DNA from 3 places in the Cellvibrio sp. PSBB006 genome. Region 2 is predicted to be linked to each of the others. Evidence: predicted binding sites of a transcription regulator. Region 2 holds the regulator's gene; each other region holds the start of a gene.

Region 1 (6,316 bases), 1.6 Mb from region 2:
CAGCGAATAATGGCGCAGGCTATGAAGCACTTGCTCCAGAGTATTGTTTTCGTCCACCACTTTCACGGGCACCCGCAGGATACGGCCGAATGAGCGCAGTTGATCATGGGCAGCAATGCGGTAGGTATCGGTAGTAACCAGTGCGACTTTATCCGCGCCGTGTTGCAAAACATAACGGGCAGCGAGTTTGCCGATGGTGGTGGTCTTGCCCACCCCGGTCGGGCCGACAAAAGCAAATACACCGCCCTGCTCCACAATGTCTTTGCCGAGCACCGGCATCTGATGAGCCAGAGTGGCCAAGGCATCAGACCAGGCATCAGCTAATTTACGGGTTGGCTTACAGGTACTCAGCACCTTGGCAATCGCTTCGGCAGGTAAACCAATGCGCTCCAGCCGACGACCAATGCTGGATAACACCGGCGACCCCTGAGGCGCAGGCGTTCCACCAGTGATGCGATCCAGTTGTTGTTCCAATAAAAACCGCATATCGGCCAGTTCGGCCTGTAACTCAGAGAGTTGGATCTGCTCCTGGTTAATCGCCGGCTCAGGTTTGGTGAATAACTCATTGGACTGGAGTTTCGGTGCGCGGGCGGGCACAGGCTCTTTATGGACAGATTCTTTATAGACAGACTCTTTATAAACAGGCTCGTCATCAATCAGCGGATAACGCTCAGCTGCCGTCATGCGTGGTTTGCCTGGCACAGGCGCTTCATTCACAGCAGATGCCTCCGGCGCACGCCGGGGAATGGCTGCATTCACCTTGGGTTGTTTGGCGGTCAGAAATTCTTTTGCAGATTCTTCGACATTACGGCTGGCCAGCATACGCAGACGCGCACGCTCGATTTCATCGGCCAGCTCTTTGCCAGTCTTGCCGGACGCCGGGCCGCGCGCTGTGCTGCTGAGACTTTTAAACGCACCAAGGACATCTTCGGCTATTGCCGGTGAGGGTTCTTGTTGCGCCATGCGGCTGGGTGCCGCCGGCTGCTGCAATTGTTGCAATCCGCTATCGTCGGCCAGGGTCGTCAGGATTTCCACGCCCTCAGCGGTGCGGTTACTGGAGAGAATAATGGCATCCGGGCCCATGGCCTGGCGGACCAGCTCTAACGCACGGCGCATATCAGCAGCAACGAAACGTTTGACTTGCATAACTCTTCTCCTCGCTCGCAACGAGCGTTAATACTTACCTTTTGTCAGCACCGACGGTGGCGTCGATGGTGATTTGCTTGTTGTCGGGAATCTCGGTGTAAGCCAGAACCCGCATATCCGGCACACTATGGCGAACAAAGCGCGACAACATCATCCGCAAGGGCGCAGCAACCAGTAACACCAGCGGTTTGCCTGCCATTTCCTGCTTCTGCGCTGCTTTTACCAGCGACTGTTGTAAGCGATCTGCCAGCCCCGGCTCGATAAACGCACTGTCATCGGCGCCGGCTTTTTGTGCCTGCTGAACGGTACTCAGCAATAACTGTTCCAAAGCGGGCTCCAGCGTGACAACGGGTATGTTTTGCTCGGCTCCCACGATGTTTTGCACAATTTGACGGGCGAGTGCCACGCGCGCCAGGGCCGTCAAAGCGGCGGGATCTTGACTCTTGCCCGCACCCGCCGCCAAGGCTTCGGCGATGGAACGGATGTCGCGAATCGGTACGCGCTCGCGCAGCAGGTTTTGCAGAACCTTGAGCAGCACGTTCAGGCTGATGGTGTTGGGTACCAGCTCCTCCACCAACTTGGGCGACGATTTGGCCAGCATGTCCAGCAATTTTTGAACATCTTCGTGGCCGAGCAATTCATGAGTGTGTTGTTGCAGGATTTGATTGAGGTGTGTCGCCACCACCGTGCTGGCATCCACCACGGTGTAACCCAGCGTCTGGGCCTGCTCTTTCTGGCCGGCGCTGATCCATACCGCTTCCAGACCAAAGGCCGGATCTTTGGTTTTGATACCGTCGAGGGTGCCAAATACCTGGCCGGGATTGATCGCCAGATCGCGGTCGGGATAGACCTCGGATTCCGCCACTGCCACGCCCATCAAACTGATGCGGTAGCCATTGGGCAAGAGGTCCAGGTTGTCGCGGATATGGACGGTAGGAATCAGGAAACCCATCTCCTGGGAGAGCTTTTTGCGGACACCTTTAATACGGCCCAGCAACTCGCCACCCTGGTTTTTATCCACCATGGGAATCAGGCGATAGCCGACTTCGAGGCCGATTACATCCACCGGCTGTACATCGTCCCAACCTACTTCTGCCGGTTCTGCCGAGGATGGCAGAGAGGCCACCGGACGCGGTGCCGATGCCGGAGCCGCACCGCCAGTCGCTGGCGCTTTACCAGCATCCCCGGCCAAACGGGCGCCGGAGGGAATAAAAGCGTTATCTTCTACCGGTGTCGGTTGCTGGCGCTTCCAATGGATGAAATACGCCAAGCCCCCCGCCAGCAACCCTAACCCCATAAAGGCAATGTGCGGCATACCGGGGATAGACCCCATCAAAAACAGGATCGCGGCGGCGATGGCCAACGCCTTGGGTGACGCGAACATCTGGCCGGTAATCTGTGCGCCCATGTCTTCGGCGGTGTTAACGCGGGTAACCAGAATTGCCGCCGCAACCGATAACAACAGCGACGGAATTTGAGCCACCAGACCATCACCAATGGTCAGCAGCACATAAATCTCCATCGCCCGGCTGAACTCCAGATCATGCTGAATCATGCCGATTGCCAAACCACCGATGATGGTGATCACCATGATCAAAATACCCGCGATGGCATCACCGCGCACAAACTTGCTCGCACCGTCCATTGCGCCATAAAAATCCGCCTCTGACGCGACGTCCTTACGGCGCGTGCGCGCCTCATCCTGATCAATCAGGCCCGCATTCAAATCCGCGTCAATCGCCATCTGCTTACCGGGCATCGCATCCAGGGTAAACCGTGCACTCACCTCGGAAATCCGCCCGGCGCCCTTGGTCACCACCACAAAGTTGATGATCATCAGGATCAGGAACACCACAATACCCACGGCGTAATTACCGCCGATCACTACCTCGCCAAACGCCTGAATCACCTTCCCCGCCGCATCACCACCCTCCTGCCCCTTCAACAGAATCACCCGGGTAGATGCCACGTTCAATGACAGACGCAACAAGGTCGCCACCAGCAAAATCGTGGGAAACGCCGCAAAATCCAGCGGGCGCAAGGCATAGATGGTCACCATCAACACGACAATGGACAGCGCGATGTTGAAAGTGAAGAAAGAATCCAGCAGGAAGGCCGGCATGGGCAGGATGATCATGGCCAGCAACATCAGCAGCAGGATAGGAACACCCAAGCTGCCACGCCCCAACCCACGCAATTGACCCCATGCCGCTTTACGGTCGGTGTTACGCAGTTGAGTGAGAGAAGGAAATGCCATAGTGTACGGATTCTTGACGGTTAAGGGCCTTTGGGGGCTCTATCGCAAAAAGCGTACCGATGTTGAAAAGTGAAATAGCCCTCGCACTAAAACACTATTTTTATAGCCGAAACCGCCCTCTTATAACGAATCTCACCACTAGTTAGCCATTTCAAGCCAAAACACTTAGTCCCAGTTTCCAAAAGGAAGAAAAGTGCGACGATGTGTTCGTCAAAATCAACCTATGATGATGTTACGTGGCCTGTTTCGAGGGCTGCGGTTCATGAGCCTGAGAAGATCACTACTACATCAGACAGGATAATAATTATGCTCAACATATTCTCATCCTTTACCAAACGGTTTTGGCATCAGCTTTTTGTCTCAGGGTTTGCAGGGCTATTTGCTTTGCAATCCTACGCCGTTGTATTTCAAGCGGAAGATTACAGTTATTACTACGACACAACGACAGGCAACGCGGGCGGTCAATATCGCTCCGATAATGTCGATATTGAATATACCAACGACCCTGCCGGTGGCACTTACAACGTTGGCTGGATTGATACAAATGAATGGTTGGTTTATCCCAATCTAGTGATTCCTTCTAATGGCAGCTACACCATCAAAATGCGTGTCGTCAGCCCCACTGGGGCAACGGCATCAGTTGACCTGAACGGCGGAGCCATTCAGTTGGGCGATATGGTGATACCTGCTGCGGGCAATTGGACTCAGTGGACGACGGTCACCAAAACTGTGACCCTCAATGCGGGCACCTACAACCTTGGCGTTTTTTCAAAATCATCGAATTGGAACTTTAACTGGATTGAAGTGGCAGCCAACTCTAATTTACCCACGGCATACAGTGGTTACACCGGCGTTTACCCTGGCTACACCTTGAAATTGGATGAGCGTTTTGATTATTTCAATGCCGCTATCTGGAAAAAAGGCGATGGTGCCGTTGGTAACGAATCCATATGCCGCTTCCAGCCTCAGGGCGTGCAAGTGGTTAACGGCAATCTGGAACTGGTTGTGCGTAACGAGTATGTGCCTGGCAGCTATTCTTACGACCACCAGGCAGAGAAAGCCCCTTACAACTACTCTTGCGGTGAATTACGCACCGTGACCAGTAAGCGCATCAAATACGGCCGTATAGAAACCCGCATGAAGGCGCCTTCCAGAACGGTTGCTACGGGTTATGTCTCCTCACTCTTTACTTACAAGCATGAAGGCTCACCCCGCGAGTGGGAAGAGATTGATGTTGAGCTTGAGGGCGGCCGCCCCGATAAATTCCAGGCCAACCTGATTTATGGTGTGAATGTCGCCGACTGGAATGGCACCCGCCAATGGGGCGCTTGGGAGCATAAGATTGACATCGCCCCTGCTGATCAATGGCGCGTGTACGCCATCGAGTGGACGCCAACTGGCATTAAGTGGTTTGTCGATGGCACGCTGGTAAAAACACTCAATCAGGATTGGCTGGACTGCAACCCCTCGTGTGTTGCGCCGCAAGTCATGTACACCCCCGTCCCCAATGATTTAACCGAACTGATGATGAATTTCTGGATTCCTAACGACGGCATTCAGAATGTATTTGGTGGTAATAAGGCGGGTAATGTATACCCCATGAAGACACAATATGATTGGGTAAGGATTTATTCACTGAACTCACACCCATTGACTAACTGGTAACCCCCGTAAACAGCAGACTTCTGTCACCTGACCCCCACAAACATTCCCAAGGGGTCAGGGAGCTACAAGGACGTAGCATGCGTTTTCAAAACCTGGCCCTGAAAGCAAACGTCTTCGAAGCGCCAATCCATCTACTGATTCTACAATCCCAATTCCGACAACCCTGGATGCTCATCAGGACGCCTTCCCAGCGGCCAATGAAACTTGCGCTCCGACTCTGCAATCGGCAGATCATTGATCGATGAAAAACGATTCGTCATCAACCCTTCCTCATTGAACTCCCAATTCTCGTTCCCATAAGAGCGAAACCAGTTACCTGAATCATCATGCCATTCATAGGCATAACGCACCGCAATCCGATTATCGGTAAATGCCCACAACTCTTTGATCAAACGATAGTCCAGTTCCTTGCGCCATTTGCGCTCCAGAAACTGACGTGCTTCTTCGCGATTGCTGACAAACTCCGCGCGATTGCGCCAGCGGGTATCCAGGCTGTATGCCTTGGCCACTCGCTCTGCATCGCGACTATTCCAACCATCTTCCGCCAAGCGGATTTTTTCAATAGCACTCTCGCGAGTAAAGGGAGGCAAAGGTGGGCGAGTTTCGGTAACGGACATAGCATTCTCCTCAACGCATTTATAAAACCATTATTTCTCAAGCAGTGTTCGAGCTATCTGGCTTGCACGCACCGCCGACTGGGTGTCGCCCACGACCAGCGCCAGGGTGATGGCGCCGTCAATTAATATCAGTAATTGTTCCGCCAGCTCACGGACATTTTTTGGGGTGTAGCCCTGCACCAGTTGCTCGACGAACTGCAACAGTTTCAACTTGTGCTCACGGGCAACCTGGCGAATGGGGTCGTCTGGATCGCCAATCTCCCCCGCCGCATTGATAAAGGCACAGCCGCGAAAGCCCGGTGTCAGAAACCATTGGCTCATTACTGTGAACATGTGCAGCAACCGCTCTTTGGGTTCGGAAACCTGCTGCGTGTTTTCACTGAACCACTTCATCCATCGCTCATCCCGGCGCCGCAGGGCCTCGGCGATCAACCCGTCTTTGCTACCGAAGTGTTTGTAGATGGTTTTTCGTGATACGCCTGAGGTCGTGACAATTAAATCCATGCCGGTGGCACAAATACCGCCGCTATAGACGAGCGATTCAGTCACTGCCAGCAAGTGTTCGATAGTCGGATTAGTAGAAGCTGCATTCATGGGTCGCATGGTAGAACGATCATTCTACCTGTGTCAA
Region 2 (6,316 bases):
GATGGATTTTTCGGATCTTTATAAAAGCGGTCTCGCCTATGATGAGCTGCGTGGCAGTGTCAACTTTGAGGCGGGTAAATTAATTTTTACCGAACCCTTACAAATGAGCAGCCCATCGAGCAAATTGCAGATGGCTGGCAGTATTAACCTGCTGGATGAAACCATCGATTCCCGTTTGGTTGCCACCTTGCCGGTGGCGGGTAACCTGACGTTTCTCGCGGCATTGGCGACTGGGCTTCCGGCTGCAGCCGGTGTGTATGTGGTCAGTAAAATCTTTAAAAAGCAGGTGGATCAGGCCACCAGTATCAGCTATCGCATCCGCGGCAGTTGGGATGAGCCGGAGATGAAATTCGATCGCCTGTTCGAAAGTGAAACCAGTTTGCGCAACAGTGTGGGCGAAAACGGTGAACCGGTGTCTGATACGCCGCAGGGCGACGCCGGGCAAGAGGATATTTCAGCGCCGGATCAACAAACCCCGTCGCCGTGATATTTGATAAATCCTCCTTTGCGGTACAACATTAAATGGCTCACATCATCGGAGAATAAGCCATGTTGATTCGTCAGGAACGACACACCGATATCGACACCATCTTTCGTATCACCCAGGCAGCGTTTGAAGACCATCCCTTCAGTGACCATAAAGAACAATTGATTGTGAATGCCCTGCGTGCCGCCAAGGCCATGACCTTGTCACTGGTTGCGCAATGGGATGACGAAGATGTTGTGGGCCATGTGGCCTTTTCGCCGGTTGAGATATCGGACGGAAGAGAGCGTTGGTATGGACTGGGGCCAGTGTCTGTTGCACCGGCATATCAACGGCGCGGTATTGGTAAAGCGCTTATCCGCCATGGTTTACAGCATTTGCAATCTGCGGGGGCGCAAGGATGTGTGGTGATGGGAGATCCGGATTATTATCAATATTTTGGTTTCCGGCATTTGCCGGAACTGGTTTATCGGGATGTTCCGGCGGAATATTTTCTTGCCTTGGCGTTTTGCCAGCCGACGCCGCAAGGATTTGTGACTTACCATCCGGCTTTTTTTGTGCAGGAATGAGGCGAAGCCTACGCCTGAATGATCAGTGATCGTGGGCTTCCATTTGTTCACGGATATAACGAAATAATTTGCGCGCGCTGGCAGGCGGTTTGTTCTCCGCTGCTTCTTTTTGAGCAACGCGGATCAATTGACGCAGGTGTTGTACGTCCACACCAGGGTGCAGTTGGATAAATTCCTGTAATGCCTGATTGTCACCACCAATCAATAAATCCCGATACCGCTCCACCTGATGCTGACGGTGAATGTAGCGATCACTTTTACTTTGCAGCAAATCATAAGCCTCCTGAATCGCTGCGTGATCGGTGGTGCGCATCAGTTTGCCGATGTATTGCAAATGCCGGCGCCGTGCTTCACGGTGAACCATCTTGCGGGTTTCATGGATGGCTTCCATCAACTTGGGCTCGATGGGTATCTGGGCCAACTGGTTATCATTCAACTCCACCAGCTTCTCGCCCAGTTCCTGAAGTGCTGTCATCTCGCGCTTGGCTTGTGACTTGCTGCGGATGTAGTCGTCGGGGTTGATGTCGTCGTATGAATAAACCATGGTGTTGCCAATCTGCGATGGGTATGTAAAAGGGCGGCTAGGTTAGGTAAAAGTCAGGCAAATAACAACTGGAATCTGCGGTGGTTTGCCGGCACTTATTCATCTTCCTCGAAACGTTGGGTGATCAGGTTAAGGATGGCTTCCATCGCACAGGCTTCATCGTGGCCATCGACTTGAACCTCAATGTCGGTACCCTGGGTAGCAGCCAGGAGCATCAATGACATAACGCTTTTGGCATCGACCCAGTGGTTTTCACAGGTTGCCGAGGCAACGCGTACCTGGATACGCGCCGTGAACGGCGTTGCTGTGGTTACCAGCTTGGCGGCCGCACGGGCATGCAAGCCGCGTTTGTTGATGATAGTTACTCGTTCGATGAGCATAAAAAGACATCACGCTTTCTTGTGTTTATTGATGTCACGGTGCCTGACCTGTACATCGTTATAAAACCGGTTGAAATGTTTTTGCAAACGCTCGCTCAGATAAACCGAGCGATGCTGCCCGCCGGTACAACCGATGGCGATAGTGATATAGCTGCGATTGTTAGCTTGGTAACGCGGCAGCCAGCGGGTGAGGTAACGCTCGATGTCTTCGTACATTTCCTCAACCGAATCCTGTTCTTCAAGAAAATCAATCACGTCCTGATCTTTACCGGTTAGCGGTCGCAGATTGTGTTTCCAATGGGGATTAGGCAGGCAGCGTGCATCAAATACAAGGTCGGCGTTTACCGGGATACCATGTTTAAAACCGAAAGATTCAAACAGGATCGCCATGTTGGATTCGCTACGGCCAACGACTCGTTCCTTCACCAGATCGCGCAATTCGTGCAGGTTCAGATGGCTGGTATCCAGCACCAGGTCCGCTGCATCGCGAATCGGTTCCAACAGGTTTTGTTCTTCGGTAATCGCTTCTTCCAGATTGGTATTGGTATCGCTCAATGGGTGTTTGCGCCGGGTTTCACTGAAGCGCTGAATCAACACCGAGGGTTGCGCGTCGAGAAACAGTACGCGAAATGGCACATGGGCTTCCTTCAGCGTCTCAATCATCATCGGGAAAATGTTGAGATCCTGCCACGCGTTGCGCACATCAATACCGATGGCAAATTTCTGGGTGTCGTCCTTGTGAATCTGGATTTGTGCCACCAGCGCCGGCAGCAGGCTCACGGGAAGATTGTCGATACAGTTGAAGCCGACATCTTCCAGAACATGCAGTGCAGTACTCTTACCCGAGCCGGATAATCCACTCACAATCACTAAATGCATGGGCGTGTATTCCTGTGATTCATTCATCAATGCGCCGAGAGTGCCGGGCTTGTGTTTTCCCAAGATCGCCAATCAATCTTTGCTGACAGCTATCTCATACAAGGCTGCATCACTCTCCGCGCTACGTAGACGTTCGCGAAAGCCACTGTCGTTGAGAGCGCCAGCCAAGGCTGCCAAATTTTGCAGATGTTCGCCGTGGGCATTTTCCGGTACCAGCATGGCAAACAAAATATCCACGGGCTCGGAATCAATCGAATCAAAGTCAATCGGCTGATTCAGTGTGATCAGGGCGCCGATGACACCATCGTAGTTTTCCACTCGGCAGTGCGGGATAGCAATGCCGTGGCCGATGCCGGTGGAGCCAAGTCGTTCCCGCGCAATTAGCCGACGAAACAAGTCGTCGGCATCAATGGCGGGAATATCCTGAGCGATGGTGTTGGCAAGAATTTCCAGCACACGCTTTTTGCTGACACCTTCGATATCGCACAGGGTGCGACCTTGGGTGAGAAGAGATTGTATTTGCATAATGTATTAACGATGGCTGCGCATTTTTTCTTTGTGTTTAATCAATTGCCGATCGAGCTTGTCGGTCAGCAGGTCAATAGCGGCATAGAGATCTTCTGATGTCGCATCGGCAAATAAATCCTTGCCGCTTACGTGCACGGTGGCTTCCGCTTTTTGCTCCAGCTTGTCTACCGAGAGAATCACGTGAGTATTGGTAATGCGGTCGTGATGGTTATTGAGTCTTTCAAGTTTATTGTTGACGTAATCCTTGAGGGCGTCGGTAACTTCCAGGTGGTGACCGCTAATAGTAATTTGCATAGTACTTCCTCTTCGTTATGACAGTTACTCAATCTTGCCTGACGGCACGATTATTGATTCTGCATAGTGGTAGAACGTGTTCTGCACATCCGGGTATTCATCAGCCTAGCAGTGGAGAAAAAGGATGTCATAGTAAACTTTTACGCTCATTAGACGGCGGGATATTGAGTGATTCCCGGTATTTGGCAATGGTGCGACGCGCTACCTGGATGCCTTGCTCAGATAACAGCTCAGTGATCTTGCTGTCGCTCAGGGGTTTCTTTGGATTTTCCGCACTCACCAGTTTCTTGATGATGGCGCGAATTGCCGTAGAGGAGCATTCGCCGCCGCTGTCTGTACTCACATGACTGGAAAAGAAATATTTAAGTTCAAAAATTCCCTGTGGGGTATGCATGTACTTTTGGGTGGTCACCCGCGAGATAGTGGATTCATGCATATCTACGATTTCGGCGATGTCGTGCAGTACCAGTGGCTTCATTGCCTCGGCGCCGTACTCCAGGAAGCCCCGCTGTTTTTCCACAATACAGCTGGCAACTTTCAACAGGGTTTCGTTGCGGCTCTGTAAACTTTTGAGGAACCAGCGGGCTTCTTGCAGATTGTCCTTGAGGAAGGTGTTATCGCTGCTCGAATCAGCCCGCTTCACCATGGAGGCGTAATCCGAATTGATTCTCAGGCGCGGGGCGATATCCGGATTTAATTCCACCATCCAGCGGCCATCACGCTTTTCCACAAACACATCCGGCACAACATACTCTGTGTCACCGGAAGCAATCATATCGCCGGGGCGAGGGTTCAGACTCTGGATCAATGCCACGGCCTGGCCTAACTCGCTCTCTTTGAGCTTGGTGCGGCGCATTAACTGGCGATAATCGCGGCTGCCTAACAAGGGTAGATACTGCTTGACGATCAGCTTGGCAGGTTCAAGAAAGGGCGTGGTCGGGGCGAATTGTTGCAATTGCACCAGCAGACATTCCGACAGGTTTTGGCTGCACACGCCGCAGGGGTCAAATTGTTGTAAACGGTGCTGTACGGCAACGACTTCATCCAGTTCCAGTTCATCCAGTTCGGTGATCAGGCCTTCGTAGATATCGGCCAGGCTCACGGATAGCATGCCACTGGGATCGACCGCATCGATGATTGCCATGGCGATGATCCGGTCCTGGTCTGACATGGGGGTCAGGTTGAGCTGCCACATCAGGTGATCGTAGAGGGAATCGGTAACGGCGCGCCGGCTGTCAAAGTCGTTGTCTTCGCCATCATAAGAGGATGAACTGCTGGTGTGGGAGGACTGATAGACATCGTCCCAACTGGTATCTACCGGTAACTCACTGGGGATGGATTCGTTCCATTCGGTATTGGGTTCGCTGTCCCCGTAATTATCGGTATCAGAAAAGCTTTCGGTCTCGTTATAGGTAGTTTCTGCGTAGCTTTCCTTGTCAGCAAAGGTGTCCTTATCGTTAAAGCCCGAATCGAGATCTGCGCCATTGGCATCTGCAGCAACTTCTTGCTGGCGGGGATAATCACTGTCTTCCCCTTCACCGCTGTCGGCAGGCGAGTGGCTGTCGTAACCCTCTTCGACCTCTAGCATCGGGTTGGAATCCAGAGCTTCCTGGATCTCCTGCTGCAAATCCAGGGTCGACAATTGCAGCAGACGAATAGCCTGTTGCAATTGGGGCGTCATGGTCAGTTGCTGGCCGAGTTTTAGCTGTAGAGACTGCTTCATCGTAAGTAGAACTAAACCCCAAAGAAATGATGTTGTTCAGGTGGAGTTTAGACAGCCTTTGTCTTGCAGGCAATAACACCTAGCAATCTTTGTGCCTGTTATACAAATTTAGTGGCTTGTCAAGTGATTTGTCGGAACGCACCTGAGGTTACAGGCGGAAGTTTTCGCCCAGATAGACTTCGCGGACCTTGTTGTTACTCAGTACCGTTTCTGCATCGCCCTCGGCGATGATATGGCCTTCGCTGACGATATAGGCTGTCTCACAAATATCCAGTGTCTCGCGCACATTGTGGTCAGTAATGAGCACGCCGATGCCGCGATCCTTGAGGTGACGCACAATTTGTTTAATGTCGTTCACTGAAATGGGGTCAACGCCGGCGAAGGGCTCATCAAGGAGAATGAACTGCGGCTCTGTCGCCAGCGCTCGGGCAATTTCTACCCGCCGCCGCTCACCACCGGAGAGCGACATACCCAAACTGTCGCGGATATGGGTGATATGGAATTCCTGCAGTAGTGAGTCGAGTTTTGCGTGGCGCTGCTTGCGGTTGAGATCCTTGCGGGTTTCAAGGATCGCCATGATGTTATCTGCCACGGTCAGCTTGCGAAAAACGGAAGCTTCCTGGGGTAGATAACCGATACCCGCCCGGGCACGGCCATGGATAGGCAGATGAGTCAGGTCTTTGCCGTCGAGTAATATTCGCCCTTCATCGGCACCGACAAGGCCGGCAATCATATAAAAACAGGTGGTTTTGCCTGCGCCGTTGGGGCCGAGCAGGCCCACAATCGTACCGCTGGTCACGGCGATTGACACGTCAATGACAACTTTACGGCTTTTATAACTCTTGGCGAGATGTTGGGCTTGCAGGGTCGGCATGGTCGACTCAATCTTGATTGATGGTTTGTGGCGGGATAACG
Region 3 (6,316 bases), 700 kb from region 2:
ATCCACATTAAAAACACCAAAAAACTACCTCTGAGGATAATAAGGCTGCCCCAAAGACCGAGGCGCAAACAACCCGTTACCTTGCTTGCGACGCATCATCATCACCAACACCAAAATCGTTACCACATACGGCAACATCGCCAATAAATTGGGTGAAATTTCATAACCATAACCCTGCAACAACAAATGCAGAATACTCGCAAAACCAAATAACCAGGCGCCTAACAAAACCCGTTCCGTTCGCCAGCTGGCAAACACCACCAAGGCTAACGCAATCCAACCGCGTCCCGCGGCAATACCTTCCGACCACATAGGTGTATACACCAGAGATAAATACGCACCTGCCAGGCCCGCCATGGCGCCGCCGAATACCACGGCGGAATAGCGCACGAGCAATACTTTATAGCCGAGGGCGTGGGCGACTTCCGGGTTTTCGCCGACGGCGCGGATGATCAGACCCAAACGGGTGTAGCGCATTACGATATAAATCGCTGCGAACAACATAAATGAGAGATACACCAGCATATCCTGCGCGAACAGCGCTTTGCCGATGAGTGGTAGTTGGTGCAATAAAGGAATGTGCAGCGGTGTTAATCCAATTAACGATTGGCCCACGTAACTTGCACCGAGAAAAGCGCTTAAGCCGGTGCCGAAGATTGTCAGGGCCAAGCCGGTTGCTACCTGGTTGGAGATGAGCGTCAAGGCGATAAAGGCAAAGATGAGTGAGACCAGTGCGCCGGCTACGGCGCCGGCCAGTACGCCCCAGCCGAGGTTGCCGGCGCTGTAGGCGGCGATAAATGCGCAGGCGGCACCGACGAGGATCATGCCTTCCTGTCCCAAATTTAATACACCGGAGCGTTCCGATACCATTGCGCCCAGTGCAACAAGTAGCAGTGGAGTGCCGGTGCGCACCATGGCGAAAAGAATATTTTCGATCAAGAGTAAATCCATAACACTAAAACCTATTCACTTGTGATGGCGGTTGTTGCGCCAACTTTTTGTGTGCTGTTATTCCACACGACCCGGTAGCCAATCAATAAATCGCAGGCCAGTAAATAAAATAACAACATGCCTTGAAATAAACCGGTAATGGATTTCGGTAAACCCAATTCTATTTGTGCCATCTCGCCACCGAGGTAGGTGAGGCCCAGCAACGCGCTGGCTAATAAAATTCCCAACGGGTGCATGCGGCCCATAAACACCACGATGATCGCGGCATAACCATAGCCCAATGATAATGTGGGAATCAGTTGCCCGACCGGGCCATTAACTTCTGATATGGCGGCGACGCCGGCCATGGCACCGCTGAATAACAGCAGCAACCAGATCAACGCCGTGCTGTTGAAGCCGGCAAATTTTGCGGCGGTGCGGTTTTCGCCCATGACTCTTAATTGAAAGCCAAGCAAAGTGCGCGCGAGTATGACCCAAATGACAACCAGCATCAGTAGTGCAATAAACAGGGCGATGCTGATGCGATAACCTTCAAACACGACTGGTAGCAAGGTTTGTGTGGCAAAGAGAGCGGACTCGGGAAAATTAAAACCATCCGGGTCTTTCAGCGGGCCGTGCACACCCCACAACAATAAATTAACCGCAATGTAATTGAGCATGATGGTGGTGAGGATTTCGTTAGCCTGAAAGCGTGTGAGCAGTAAAGCGGCGATAGCGGCCCACAACATACCGGCGAGCGCACCGCTGAAGATCACCAGCGGCAGCACCCAAAAACCTTCACTGTTTGTTAACTGTAACGAGACAGCACCGCCGACAAGCGCACCGAATACGAATTGTCCCTCGGCGCCGATGTTCCAGATTTTGGCTTTGAAGCACAGGGTTAAACCAATGGCGCAGAGCAACAAAGGCGTGACTTTAACGGCGAGTTCAGACAAGCCATACAGATCGCTGACCGGTGCGATAAAAAACGTGTAAAGGCTGAGCAATGGCGGGCGGCCAAGTAGTGCGAACAACAAGGCGCCGGATAGCAGTGTCAGTACCAGCGCCAGTAGCGGCGAGAGGTACAGCATGGTGCGCGAATCCTGCAAGCGTTTTTCAATGCGCATGGTTCGCCTCCTCCTGGAAATTACCGGTCATCCACTGGCCGAGGCGTTCCAGCGGAACATCCTGTTTTTTATGGACGGGCGATAATTTCCCGCCGCAAATGGCACCGAGGCGATCAGCCAGTAAATACAATTCATCCAGATCTTCGGTGATGATCAAAATGGCGGCACCGGTATCGCGCAGTCGGATTAATTGTTGGTGAATTAAATTCGCCGCGCCTACATCGACACCCCAGGTGGGATGAAAACAGATCAACAGCTTGGGGTTCTGCATAATCTCCCGGCCGATAATAAATTTTTGCAAATTGCCACCCGACAGACTGCGGGCACTGCTCTCAACGCCGGTCGCTTTCACGTTGTAACGCGCAATAATATCTGCTGCACGCGCGCGAATGCTGTGCCAGTTTACCCAACCTTTTTGCACACCGTGCGTGACATAACCGGTGAGTAAATTATTCTCAGCCAAACTCATGGTGCTAACCGCACCGCGCCCAATTCGATCAGCGGGCACAGTACCTATACCGAGCCGCCGCCGTTGTTGTACATTCAATGACGCAATATTTTTTTCCTGAAAATACAATGTGCCACTATCGGCCACCAGCTCGCCATTAATTAAATCGACCAATTCGTCCTGACCATTGCCGGCAACGCCAGCGAGCCCGACTATTTCGCCAGCGTGTAATGACAAATCAATATCATGTAAGTGAATGCCAAACGTGTCCTGCGGTTTTACCGCAATGTTTTGCATAACAAATACAGGTGAACCGGCGGTGCCTGGCGGCATGGATTCCTGCAACTCAAGTTCATCACCCAACATCAGGCGGGCCATGTCTTTCGCGGAGGTTTCGCGGGGGACGCAAGAGCCGGTCACCTTGCCGCCGCGCAATATGGTCGCGCGATCGCAAAGCGCGTTAACTTCGTGCAATTTGTGCGAGATAAACAAAATGCTGCACCCTTTACGGGCAAGTTTTTTCAGTACAGCAATCAATTGTTCGACTTCCGGCGGCGTCAACACTGCGGTCGGTTCATCAAGGATCAACAGCTGGATGTCTTGCAATAAGCAGCGAATAATCTCCACCCGTTGTTGCTCGCCTACCGATAAAGTATGCACTTCGCGATCAGGATTAATCGCCAGGCCATACTCTTCACCCACCGCGATAATTCGTTCGCGCAGCTTTGCCAAGGTGCCGTATTCCGCTGGCGTCAGATACAAAGCGATATTTTCGGTAACAGTCAGTGTTTCGAAGAGTGAGAAGTGTTGAAACACCATACCCATACCCAACTGGCGTGCGTGAGCCGGACCGGTAATCGCCACCTCTTTATCGTTCCACATCATCTGCCCGGAATCGGGTTTAACCACCCCGTAGATAATCTTCATCAGGGTACTTTTGCCAGCACCGTTTTCGCCGAGCAGGGCATGAATTTCTCCAGGCGCCACCTTCAGGCTCACCGCATTATTGGCGATACAGCCTGGGTAGGCCTTGGTGACGGACAGCAGCTCCAATCGTGTATTGTTTTTCTCTGACATAAACCTGACTAACTGGACAAAAAAGATAGGATTGGTATAGCAATATATATGCCACGGCCTAAATGCCACCTGGCCTGGCAAATTCTTTCCCAAAAAATTGTCTATTTGGCCAGACTTTTGCTTTGCTTGATAAGAAGTCGAATTTATTAAGGTGATGCTGATGGTCAGATCGGAGGAAACCCCGTGCAGTTTGTCGTAAACAATATCCCCGTCACTATCGAATCGGTAGCAACGGATATGACGCTGCTGCGCTATCTGCGCAGCGAGCAAAACCTGACCGGAACCAAAGAAGGTTGCGCGTCAGGGGATTGCGGTGCCTGCACGGTTCTGGTCGGCAGTGAAGGTCCTGATGGCCGGGTTTATCGCGCCGTCAACAGCTGTATTTGCCCGCTCGGAAGCTTGAACGGTAAGCATGTTGTCACGGTAGAAGGGCTGGGCAATGAAGGACAGTTACATCCCGTGCAAGAAGCGATGGTGCAATGTCACGGTTCCCAATGTGGGTTCTGTACGCCCGGCTTTGTGATGTCACTGGCAGGTTTACAGCTGAACAGTGATGCATTGAGCGCGCAACCTGTTGAAGAACAGCGTCACGCGGTTATTGATGCAATTTCAGGCAACCTCTGCCGCTGCACCGGCTATCGGCCGATTATTGATGCGGGAATCCAGTCCCTTAAAAAACCTGCCCAAATGATCAATATTGTGCAGGAGTGGAAGGCGGATGCACCTTTAGCGGGCAATCCGGTCTTGAAAGAAGTTGACTGTTTTTATGCTCAGCCGTCCGATGAAGCAGAACTCCAGGCATTGTTAAGACAATGCCCTGATGCCCGTCTGGTCGCCGGCGGCACGGATCTGATGCTGGAGGTAACGCAACTCTATAAGACGCTGCCGCAATTAATCGATCTTAATAACGTGTCCGGTTTGAATACCGTCACTGTGCAAAGCGATTATGTAGAGATAGGCGCTGCTGCTACCTATACCGAGGTTGAGCACCAGCTGCGCGACATATCGCCGATGTTTGTACGATTACTCAGCCGTCTGGGTTCGCGCCAAATTCGCAATCGCGGCACGCTCGGCGGCAATATCTGTAATGCGTCACCCATCGCCGACACGCCGCCTTATCTGTTAGTACTGGAGGCAGAATTGATCATCGGTAACGCAGCCGGAGATTATCGCAGCGAGTCCGTGAATCATTTTTATAGTGCCTATAAACAAACGACCCTGGTTGCCGGTGAATACCTCGCAAAAATTCGCATCAAACGCAGCGCATTGGGTGATGCCATCAGGCTTTACAAAATCAGTAAACGCTATGAAGACGATATCTCGGCAGTGATGGGCGCCTTTTTGCTCGATGACCAACAACAACTGCGTATTGCATTTGGTGGTATGGCTGCAATTCCCAAGCGTGGCTACGCCACGGAAAAATTTCTTAATCAAACGACCTGGCAACGCGATGGGCAGGTTTTATCGCAAACGCTTGAGCAGGCCTGCGATATATTGCGCAGCGAATTCTCGCCCATGAGCGATGTACGCGCCTCCGCCGATTACCGTATGGCCATGGCGTGCAACTTGATGAAGAAAGCCTGCTATGAATTCATCGCACAGATGAATGGCCAGTCTGCAACAGAGGGGGTGTTTGATCATGCGTAAACTGATCGAGCCGCTGATCGAGGTTGCACCTCAAACTGGCCTGGGAGCGCAGGGTGGTGTAGGAAGTTCTATTGCGCACGAATCTGCGCGCAAACATGTGAGTGGTTCAGCAGAATATGTTGATGATTTACCGCTACTGCCAGGTACCCTGTTTGTGGCGACCGGGCAAGCCACTGTGCCTCATGCACGAATTAAAAAAATAGATTTGACACTGGTAAAAAAAATTCCTGGCGTGATCGATGTGATTACGCAAAGTGATATTCCTGGAAAAGTTGATGTTGCACCGGTTTACGGTGGTGACCCACTCTTGGCTGGCGATATTGTGGAGTACATCGGTCAGCCGATTTTTGCTGTAGCCGCTACCAGTTTTGACGCGGCGCAACGCGCGGTGAACCAGGCCGTTATCGATTATGAAATCCTGCCGGCGCAACTCACGATAGACGACGCGCTTGCAGCACAAAGTTTTGTTCTGCCGCAGCACCGGTTATTCATGGGCGATCCCGATGCCGCTATTGAAAAAGCACCGCATCAACTCAGCGGTGAAATTTATGTACGCGGTCAGGAACATTTTTATCTTGAAGGGCAAATCAGCGAAGCGCGGCTCACCGAAGATGGCGGTATTCATGTCATCAGTTCTTCGCAACATCCCTCAGAAATTCAAAAACTGGTGGCGGAAGTATTAGCCATTCCGTTACACCGTGTTGTGGCGGAAGTTCGCCGTATGGGTGGCGGTTTTGGTGGTAAGGAAAGTCAGGCAGCGCCTTTGGCATGTATGGCTGCGGTCTTTGCACAGCGTTTGAAACGCGCCATTCGTTACCGTATGCCGCGCCGCGATGACATGGTGCAAACCGGCAAGCGTCATGATTTTTTAAATCGCTGGCACGCTGGTTTTGACGATGATGGCCGTTTGCTGGGCGTGAACATGGTGCTGGCAGGAAAATGCGGTTTTTCACCGGACCTGTCTGAAGGTATTGTCGACCGCGCCATGTTTCACGCGGACAACGCCTATTTTTTAAATAACGCCAGCATCCTCGGATTGAGGTGCAAAACCCATACAGTTTCCAACACAGCCTTTCGCGGCTTCGGC

What was found. Region 2 encodes sigma-54, which starts transcription at its own class of promoters, with help from an activator protein. Its sites were predicted from a motif close to TGGCACANNNNTTGCNNT; they were not measured.
Region 1: flhA (flagellar biosynthesis protein FlhA) is a predicted target of sigma-54. The motif match lies at 3,445-3,462, and genes of this name have one in related genera.
Region 3: xdhA (xanthine dehydrogenase small subunit) is a predicted target of sigma-54. The motif match lies at 3,689-3,706, and genes of this name have one in related genera.

What each region holds. Positions count from the first base shown of each region.
Region 1 covers NZ_CP021382.1:1,197,256-1,203,571, forward strand. Annotated here, with positions in the region: gene flhF (flagellar biosynthesis protein FlhF) at 1-1,146, opposite strand, end outside; gene flhA (flagellar biosynthesis protein FlhA) at 1,181-3,403, opposite strand; gene CBR65_RS04975 (family 16 glycosylhydrolase) at 3,710-5,068, shown strand; gene CBR65_RS04980 (nuclear transport factor 2 family protein) at 5,209-5,685, opposite strand; gene CBR65_RS04985 (TetR/AcrR family transcriptional regulator) at 5,716-6,288, opposite strand.
Region 2 covers NZ_CP021382.1:4,870,535-4,876,850, forward strand. Annotated here, with positions in the region: gene CBR65_RS20270 (YhdP family protein) at 1-487, shown strand, start outside; gene CBR65_RS20275 (GNAT family N-acetyltransferase) at 550-1,053, shown strand; gene yjgA (ribosome biogenesis factor YjgA) at 1,076-1,597, opposite strand; gene CBR65_RS20285 (HPr family phosphocarrier protein) at 1,693-1,977, opposite strand; gene rapZ (RNase adapter RapZ) at 1,987-2,856, opposite strand; gene ptsN (PTS IIA-like nitrogen regulatory protein PtsN) at 2,929-3,381, opposite strand; gene hpf (ribosome hibernation-promoting factor, HPF/YfiA family) at 3,388-3,678, opposite strand; gene CBR65_RS20305 (RNA polymerase factor sigma-54) at 3,806-5,401, opposite strand; gene lptB (LPS export ABC transporter ATP-binding protein) at 5,550-6,275, opposite strand; gene lptA (lipopolysaccharide transport periplasmic protein LptA) at 6,283-6,316, opposite strand, start outside.
Region 3 covers NZ_CP021382.1:318,136-324,451, forward strand. Annotated here, with positions in the region: gene CBR65_RS01435 (ABC transporter permease) at 25-951, opposite strand; gene CBR65_RS01440 (ABC transporter permease) at 963-2,057, opposite strand; gene CBR65_RS01445 (ABC transporter ATP-binding protein) at 2,047-3,582, opposite strand; gene xdhA (xanthine dehydrogenase small subunit) at 3,766-5,229, shown strand; gene xdhB (xanthine dehydrogenase molybdopterin binding subunit) at 5,222-6,316, shown strand, end outside.